DNA from 2 places in the Streptomyces sp. NPDC006510 genome. Region 1 is predicted to be linked to the other one. Evidence: predicted binding sites of a transcription regulator. Region 1 holds the regulator's gene; the other holds the start of a gene.
What was found. Region 1 encodes HrcA, which represses chaperone genes, less so after heat shock. Its sites were predicted from a motif close to TTNGCACTCNGNNNNNCNGAGTGCNAA; they were not measured.
Positions count from the first base shown of each region.

Region 1 (4,536 bases):
GCGGCCGCCGAGGGGCGTACGAGGGTCACCACCTGGCCCTCCAGCAGGAAGCCGCGGGGTTCCATCGGGAACACCCGGTGCTTGCCGAAGCGGTCCTCCAGGGTCACCGTCGGACCCTGGGCCGTCTTCTCGCAGCGGATCACCGCACCGCAGAATCCGGTGGAGACCTCCTCCACGACCAGATCGGTTTCGGCGGGGACCTCGGGAACGGGGGCGGACCTCTTCCACGGCGGGGTCAGATCCGGCTGGTAGCTGCGCATCGGACGACGATAGGACGACCGGGTCCCGTCCGGCGGATCAGGGTCGGACAGGGCGCGGCGTCCGGTGCGGTGCATCGCAGGGCGCCGGAGCGTCTTAGGTGGGGTCTCCCCTGCTCGAACGGAGTTGAGAGCTTGGGGAAGGAGCTGTTCGGACGTTCCGGCAACGCCGCGAGGTGTCGTGCCAGGCGTCGCGACCCCGGCCATGATCTTCCGGACAGGCACTGAGGGTCACGACACGCCGAAGCGTACGGTCAGTTGTTCGCGCTGGTCCCGTACGAACGCCGCGTTCACCACCGCCCCGTGCCCCGGCACGTACACCGCGCCCTCGCCGCCCAGCGCCAGCAGCCGGTCCAGCGCGGCCGGCCAGCGGGACGGGAACGCGTCCCGGCCCGCCTGCGGTTCGCCGGACTCCTCGACCAGGTCGCCGCAGAGCACGATCGCGGGGGAGCCAGGGACGACCGCCACGAGATCGTGGCCGCTGTGCGCGGGGCCCACGTCGGCCAGCAACACCTCGCGCCCGCCGCCCAGATCGAGCGTCCACTCGCCGCACACCTGATGCTGCGGCGCGACCAGCGCATCGACGGCCTCCGCCGCGTCGTGCTCGCTGACCCCCTGGCGCACGGCCGAGCCGCGCAGATCGTCCGCCCCCCGCTTCAGCAGCTCGGTCATGCCGACCGCTCCGTAGACCTCGGCGCCGGGGAACGCGGCGGTGCCCAGCACATGGTCGAAATGGGGGTGGCTGAGTGCGATATGCGTCACCCTCCGGCCGAGCAGGGCCTGCGCCTGGGCCCGCACCTCGGCACCCTCGCGCAGCGTCGATCCGGTGTCGTAGAGCAGCACTCCATCCGCTCCGACCACCAGTGCGACTGTCGCGTCCCATCCGGGAAGGCGCCGCCGGCCCACTCCGTGACCGAGTCGCTCCCAGCCGAACTCTTCCCAAGAGGCATCCATACCGCGACGCTATCGGCAACGACCTGCGCGGTCTCGCGGTAGCGTGCCGGTCGCCCTTGCTAGGTCCCCACTCGGCCGCCGTACACTGGCCGGGGGATTGCTGGCACTCGCGATGACAGAGTGCCAGGCGGATTCCTGGGCAGAGAAACAGGAACGACCCGAGAACCACCGAGGAAACACAGCTGGAGGTGTCGCGATGCTCAGCGAACGCAGACTCGAAGTGCTTCGCGCCATCGTCCAGGACTATGTCGGCACGGAGGAGCCCGTCGGCTCCAAGGCGCTCACCGAGCGGCACAAGCTGGGGGTCTCCCCGGCGACCGTCCGCAACGACATGGCGGTGCTGGAGGACGAGGGCTTCATCGCCCAGCCCCACACCAGTGCCGGACGCATCCCGACGGACAAGGGCTACCGGCTCTTCGTCGACAAGCTCGCGGGGGTCAAGCCCCTCTCGTCGCCGGAGCGCCGGGCCATCCAGAATTTCCTCGACGGTGCGGTCGACCTCGACGACGTCGTGGGCCGCACCGTCCGGCTGCTCGCGCAGCTGACCCGGCAGGTCGCCATCGTGCAGTACCCCTCGCTGACCCGGTCGACGGTGCGGCATGTGGAGCTGCTGTCCCTGGCGCCCGCCCGGCTGATGCTCGTGCTCATCACGGACACCGGCCGGGTCGAACAGCGCATGATCGACTGCCCCGCCCCGTTCGGCGAGACCTCTCTCGCCGATCTGCGGGCCCGGCTCAACAGCCGGGTCGTCGGACGCCGTTTCGCGGACGTCCCGCAGCTGGTGCAGGATCTGCCGGAATCCTTCGAGAGCGAGGACCGGGGAACCGTGTCCACCGTGCTCTCCACCCTGCTCGAAACCCTCGTCGAGGAGACGGAGGAGCGGCTGATGATCGGCGGCACCTCCAACCTCACCCGCTTCGGGCACGACTTCCCTGTGATGATCCGGCCGGTGCTGGAGGCACTGGAGGAGCAGGTCGTGCTGCTGAAGCTGCTCGGCGAGGCCAAGGACTCGGGCATGACCGTACGTATCGGGCACGAGAACGCCCACGAGGGGCTCAACTCCACGTCCGTCGTCGCGGTCGGCTACGGTTCGGGCGACGAGGCAGTCGCCAAACTCGGCGTGGTCGGACCGACCCGCATGGACTACCCCGGAACGATGGGAGCGGTACGCGCAGTGGCACGTTACGTCGGACAGATCCTGGCGGAGTCGTAAGTGGCCACGGACTACTACGCCGTACTCGGCGTGCGCCGCGACGCATCTCAGGACGAGATCAAGAAGGCATTCCGGCGGCTCGCCCGCGAGCTGCACCCGGATGTGAACCCCGATCCGAAGACCCAGGAGCGGTTCAAGGAGATCAACGCCGCCTACGAGGTGCTGTCGGACCCGCAGAAGAAGCAGGTCTACGACCTCGGCGGCGACCCGCTGTCCGCCTCCGGCGGCGGTGGCGCGGGCGGATTCGGACAGGGCGGCTTCGGCAACTTCTCCGACATCATGGACGCGTTCTTCGGTACGTCGTCGCAGCGCGGACCCCGTTCGCGCACCCGGCGCGGCCAGGACGCGATGATCCGGCTGGAGATCGATCTCGCCGAGGCGGCGTTCGGTACCACCAAGGACATCCAGGTCGACACGGCCGTCGTCTGTACGACCTGCAGCGGCGAGGGTGCCGCACCCGGCACCTCCGCCCAGACCTGTGACATGTGCCGCGGCCGCGGCGAGGTCTCCCAGGTCACCCGGTCCTTCCTCGGCCAGGTCATGACCTCGCGGCCCTGCCCGCAGTGCCAGGGCTTCGGCACGGTCGTGCCGACCCCGTGCCCGGAGTGCGCCGGCGACGGCCGCATCCGCTCCAGGCGCACGCTCACCGTGAAGATCCCCGCCGGTGTCGACAACGGCACCCGCATCCAGCTCGCGGGCGAGGGCGAGGTCGGCCCCGGCGGCGGCCCGGCCGGCGATCTGTACGTGGAGATCCACGAGCTCTCGCACGCGGTGTTCCAGCGCCGCGGCGACGATCTGCACTGCACCGTCACCATCCCCATGACGGCGGGCGCGCTCGGCACCAAGGTGCCGCTGGAGACGCTCGACGGCCTGGAGGAGGTCGACATCCGGCCGGGCACCCAGTCCGGCCAGTCGGTACCGCTGCACGGCCGCGGCATCACGCATCTGCGGGGCGGCGGGCGCGGCGATCTGATCGTGCACGTCGAGGTGATGACCCCGACGAAGCTGGACCCGGAGCAGGAGCGACTGCTGCGCGACCTGGCGAAGATGCGTGGCGAGGAGCGGCCCACCGGCCAGTTCCAGCCCGGCCAGCAGGGGTTGTTCTCCCGGCTGAAGGACGCCTTCAACGGCCGCTGACCGGTCCCGCAGACCGTTCCCGGACGCCGGACGGGCCCGCTCGACGGGGCCCGTCCGGCGTTTGAGTACAAAGCGGACCCCGGGCCGCGCGCCCCGGGCGGCGCGGGACGTGACACGATGCGGTCATGTCATCCGCGTTGACCGATCTCTGCCGGTATCCGATCGTGCAGGCCCCGATGGCGGGCGGCACGTCCTGTCCGCAGCTCGTCGCGGCCGTCTCCGAGGCGGGCGGGCTCGGTTTTCTCGCTGCCGGGTACAAGACGGCGGACGGCATGTACAACGAGATCAAAGAGCTGCGCGGGCTGACCGCTCAGCCCTTCGGCGTCAATCTCTTCATGCCGCAGCCGGCGCTGGCCGACCCGAGCGCCGTCGAGGTGTACCGGCACCAGCTCGCGGGCGAGGCCGCCTGGTACGAGACCCCGCTGGGCGACACGGACTCCGGCGGCGACGACAACTACGACGCCAAGCTGGCCATCCTCCTGGAGGACCCGGTCCCGGCCGTCTCGTTCACCTTCGGCTGCCCGACCCGCGACATCCTCGACGCGTTCGCCGGCGTCGGCACGTACACCGTCGTGACCGTCACCACGCCCGAGGAGGCCCAGGCCGCCCAGTGGGCGGGCGCCGACGCGGTCTGTGTCCAGGGCGTCGAGGCGGGCGGTCACCAGTCCACCCACCGCGACGACCCGCAGACCGACGGCACCGGGATCGGGCTGCTCTCGCTGGTGTCCCAGGTCCGCGAGACCGTGCAGATACCGATCGTCGCCACGGGCGGGCTGATGCGCGGCTCCCAGATCGCCGCGGTGATCGCCGCGGGCGCGGAGGCGGCGCAGCTCGGCACGGCGTTCCTCGCCTGCCCCGAGTCCGGGGCGAGCCTGCTGCACAAGCAGGCGCTGACCAACCCGCTGTTCGTACGGACCGCCCTGACCCGGGCGTTCTCCGGCCGCCCGGCCCGCGGCCTGGTCAACCGGTTCATGC
Region 1 is NZ_JBEXPH010000108.1:575-5,110, forward strand. Features, by position in the region: partial or broken gene ABZY11_RS27630 (DUF3097 domain-containing protein) at 1-260, opposite strand, end outside; gene ABZY11_RS27635 (MBL fold metallo-hydrolase) at 489-1,211, opposite strand; gene hrcA (heat-inducible transcriptional repressor HrcA) at 1,408-2,424, shown strand; gene dnaJ (molecular chaperone DnaJ) at 2,425-3,561, shown strand; gene ABZY11_RS27650 (nitronate monooxygenase) at 3,687-4,536, shown strand, end outside.

Region 2 (4,536 bases), on a different contig from region 1:
AGCAGGGCAAGGTCGTCATGGCCGCGGTCTACGGCGGCGAACTGGTCGGCATCGAGGGCAACTACGACGACGTCAACCGCTTCTGCTCCGAACTCATCGGCGACCCGCTCGGCGAGGGCTGGGGCTTCGTCAACGTCAACCTGCGTCCGTACTACGGCGAGGGATCCAAGACCCTGGCGTACGAGATCTGCGAGCAGCTCGGCTGGCAGCTCCCGGACCAGCTGGTCATTCCGATCGCGTCCGGCTCGCAGTTCACGAAGATCGACAAGGGTCTCCAGGAGCTGATCAAGCTCGGCCTCGTCGAGGACAAGCCGTACAAGCTCTTCGGCGCCCAGGCCGAGGGCTGCTCGCCGGTCTCGGTCGCGTACAAGGGCGGCCACGACGTCGTCCGGCCGCAGAAGCCGAACACGATCGCCAAGTCCCTCGCCATCGGCAACCCGGCCGACGGCCCGTACGTCCTGGACATCGCCCGCCGCACCGGCGGCGCGGTCGAGGACGTCGACGACGAGCAGGTCGTCGACGCGATCAAGCTGCTGGCGCGCACCGAGGGCATCTTCGCGGAGACGGCGGGCGGTGTGACGGTCGGCGTGACGAAGAAGCTCATCGAGGCCGGTCTGATCGACCCGGCGCTGACCACCGTCGTACTCAACACGGGTGACGGCCTGAAGACCCTGGACGCGGTGGCCGACACCTCGCAGGCGACCGCGACGATCCGCCCCAGCCTGGACGCGTTCCGCGCCGCGGGCCTCGCCACCAGCTGACCACCCGAGACTCCAGGAAGGGCACCCACCATGAGCGTCAAGGTCCGCATCCCCACCATCCTCCGCACCTACACGGGCGGCCAGGCAGAGGTCCCGGCCGAGGGCTCGACCCTCTCCCAGGTCATCGAGTCCCTGGAGCAGAACCACCCGGGCATCGCCGCCCGCGTCCTGGACGACCAGGGCAAGCTGCGCCGCTTCGTGAACGTGTACGTCAACGACGACGACGTGCGCTTCGAGGGCGGCCTGGAGACGGCGACGCCGGACGGCGCCGGCATCTCGATCATTCCGGCGGTGGCGGGCGGCTGCTGACGCCCCGTCCGACCGCACCGCGTTATCGAATTGCCCTCTCCGCGATTGAAGCGGAGGGGGCAATTCTGCATGGTTGAGCGCGGTACAGTGTGGGAAGTCCCCCCAGCTGCCCCGTGCCCCCCGCATATGAGAATGCGCCCGGCCACGACAAGAAGCAGCCAAAGTGTGCGTTGTGCTTGCGGCATAAGTCGCCTTTGCCTGGCCCGACTTGCCCAGGAATCTCATGAATTCCGCATATCCGGGCGTTCGGTGCTGCCGAGAATTCTCGTCCGATTGACCTGTTGCAGAGGGCAGTTGGGCAGATACATTCAGCCGCGGTCGACGCGTTCCGGCGCACACACCCTCTCCTGTCGGAGGGTGAGTTCTGACCCGGGTCCGCGAAGTGCGGTCCTGCGCAAGGGCCAGTAATAGGGGAGTTAGGCATGGCTCAGGGCACCGTCAAGTGGTTCAACGCGGAGAAGGGGTACGGCTTCATCGCGGTCGACGGTGGTGCGGATGTTTTCGTCCACTACAGCGCGATCCAGATGGACGGGTACCGCACCCTCGAAGAGGGTCAGCGAGTTGAATTCGAGATCTCGCAGGGCCAGAAGGGGCCGCAGGCAGACATGGTCAAGCTCGCCGTCGGCTGAGTTCGGCGCGGTCGGCCAACGACACCACTCACGCACTGAGGGCCCGTACCCCGGGGGTACGGGCCCTCAGCGCGTCCTGGCGTGCGGGGCCCGGTGTGCGTTCCGGCGTTCGTCTCGGTGTGCGTCTCGGCGTGCCGCGCGCCGTTGTCCACAGCCGTCCGTCGTTGCCCACATCCGGAGGGGGACGCTTGCACTCCCGGGGGTCGAGTGCTAATCATTGGCGTTAGCACTCTCCAGGTGAGAGTGACAGAACTTGGACCGGGCCGGTGAGGCCCGCAGGTCGGTGGGGCAAGGAACCACCGGTCACGCAGGCCGTCCGTCGCGGGCGCCACTCGGTCCGGAGAAATCCACCCCTGTCCGGGAGGACCACTTCACATGGCCAAGATCATCGCGTTCGACGAGGAGGCCCGGCGCGGTCTCGAGCGCGGCATGAACCAGCTCGCCGACGCCGTCAAGGTCACCCTTGGCCCCAAGGGTCGCAACGTCGTCCTTGAGAAGAAGTGGGGCGCCCCCACGATCACCAACGATGGTGTTTCCATCGCCAAGGAGATCGAGCTGGAGGACCCGTACGAGAAGATCGGTGCGGAGCTGGTCAAGGAGGTCGCCAAGAAGACGGACGACGTCGCCGGCGACGGTACGACCACCGCCACCGTTCTCGCCCAGGCTCTCGTCCGCGAGGGCCTGCGCAACGTCGCCGCGGGTGCCAACCCGATGGCCCTCAAGCGGGGTATCGAGAAGGCCGTCGAGGCCGTCTCCGCCGCCCTCCTGGAGCAGGCCAAGGACGTGGAGACCAAGGAGCAGATCGCTTCGACGGCCTCCATCTCCGCCGCCGACACCCAGATCGGCGAGCTCATCGCCGAGGCCATGGACAAGGTCGGCAAGGAAGGCGTCATCACCGTCGAGGAGTCCCAGACCTTCGGTCTGGAGCTGGAGCTCACCGAGGGTATGCGCTTCGACAAGGGCTACATCTCGGCGTACTTCGCCACCGACATGGAGCGCATGGAGTCGTCCCTCGACGACCCGTACATCCTGATCGTCAACTCCAAGGTCAGCAACGTGAAGGACCTCCTTCCGCTGCTGGAGAAGGTCATGCAGTCCGGCAAGCCGCTGCTGATCATCGCCGAGGACGTCGAGGGCGAGGCCCTGTCGACCCTGGTCGTCAACAAGATCCGTGGCACCTTCAAGTCCGTCGCCGTCAAGGCCCCGGGCTTCGGTGACCGCCGCAAGGCCATGCTCGGCGACATCGCCATCCTCACCGGTGGCACCGTCATCTCCGAGGAGGTCGGCCTCAAGCTGGAGAACGCCGGTCTCGACCTGCTCGGCCGCGCCCGCAAGGTCGTCATCACCAAGGACGAGACGACGATCGTCGACGGTGCCGGTGACAGCGACCAGGTCCAGGGCCGCGTCAACCAGATCCGCGCCGAGATCGAGAACTCCGACTCGGACTACGACCGCGAGAAGCTCCAGGAGCGCCTCGCGAAGCTGGCCGGCGGCGTGGCCGTCATCAAGGCCGGTGCCGCGACCGAGGTCGAGCTCAAGGAGCGCAAGCACCGCATCGAGGACGCGGTGCGCAACGCCAAGGCCGCCGTCGAGGAGGGCATCGTCGCCGGTGGTGGCGTGGCTCTGCTCCAGGCCTCGGCCGTCTTCGAGAAGCTGGAGCTCTCGGGTGACGAGGCGACCGGCGCCAACGCCGTCAAGCTGGCGCTGGAGGCCCCGCTCAAGCAGATCGCCGTCAACGGTGGTCTTGAGGGCGGCGTCGTCGTCGAGAAGGTGCGCAACCTGGCCGTCGGCCACGGTCTGAACGCCGCGACCGGCGAGTACGTCGACATGATCGCCGAGGGCATCCTCGACCCGGCGAAGGTCACGCGTTCCGCCCTGCAGAACGCCGCGTCCATCGCCGCGCTGTTCCTCACCACCGAGGCCGTCATCGCCGACAAGCCGGAGAAGGCCTCCGCGGCCGCTCCGGGCGGCATGCCGGGCGGTGACATGGACTTCTGATCCTGACGGATCGGTAGTTCCTGCGCAGCCTCGCTGCCTCGCAGCTTTGCCGCATCGGCCCCCGGGACCAACTGGTCCCGGGGGCCGATGTCGTTTGCGGGGCGGGGCAGTGCTACCGCGCGAACGCCGTCTCCGGCGCGAACACCATCTCCGGGAAGCGTTCCGAGGGTCCGTCCAGCAGATGGTCGTCGCGCCCGCGCAGCCACCGGTCGAAGAACGACGTCACGTACGCCCGGTTCGCGGTCAGTGCGCGGTGCGGCGGCACCGTCCCGACCGCTCCGGCCGGCCCGCCCTCCGGCACCGCGCCCTGCCGGGCCAGTTGAGGCAGCAGTACCTCGGCATCGGTGTACGAGGCATGCCGTGAACCGGTCAGCGTCACATCGGCCTTCCAGCCGCGGGTGTTCGCCCAGAAAGCCGCCCACGACGGCTGTTGCCGGTAGTCGCCCGAGCCCTCGCTCCCCATCAGCAGCAACGGCCGGTCGAGCCCGTCCAGCGCCACGCTGCTCAGATGGGTGCCGTCCGGTTCCCGCCCACCGGCGTAGTCCATCTCGCCGTCCATGTTGATGCCCGCCCGGACGCGCCGGTCGTCATGCATCGTCTGCGCCGCGGTGAACCCGCCCGCGGACTGGCCGAACATGCCGACCCGACGCAGATCGATCGCGCCGCCGAACCGCGTCCGGTTCAGCCGCGCCAGCTCGTCGAGCACGAACCGGCTGTCGGCGACCCGTACCGCCACGACCTTCTCCAGCAGGGCGCTGATCGCCTCCGGGTCGGTCGGCGGCGCCCCGTCGAAGATCCGCATGGTGGCCAGCCGGCCGTCGGGGAAGTCGACCTCGGTC
Region 2 is NZ_JBEXPH010000001.1:38,234-42,769, forward strand. Features, by position in the region: gene thrC (threonine synthase) at 1-761, shown strand, start outside; gene ABZY11_RS00195 (MoaD/ThiS family protein) at 792-1,070, shown strand; gene ABZY11_RS00200 (cold-shock protein) at 1,493-1,699, shown strand; gene groL (chaperonin GroEL) at 2,075-3,697, shown strand; gene ABZY11_RS00210 (esterase) at 3,810-4,536, opposite strand, start outside.
Region 2: the regulator HrcA is predicted to act here: its motif matches at 1,887-1,913, upstream of groL (chaperonin GroEL).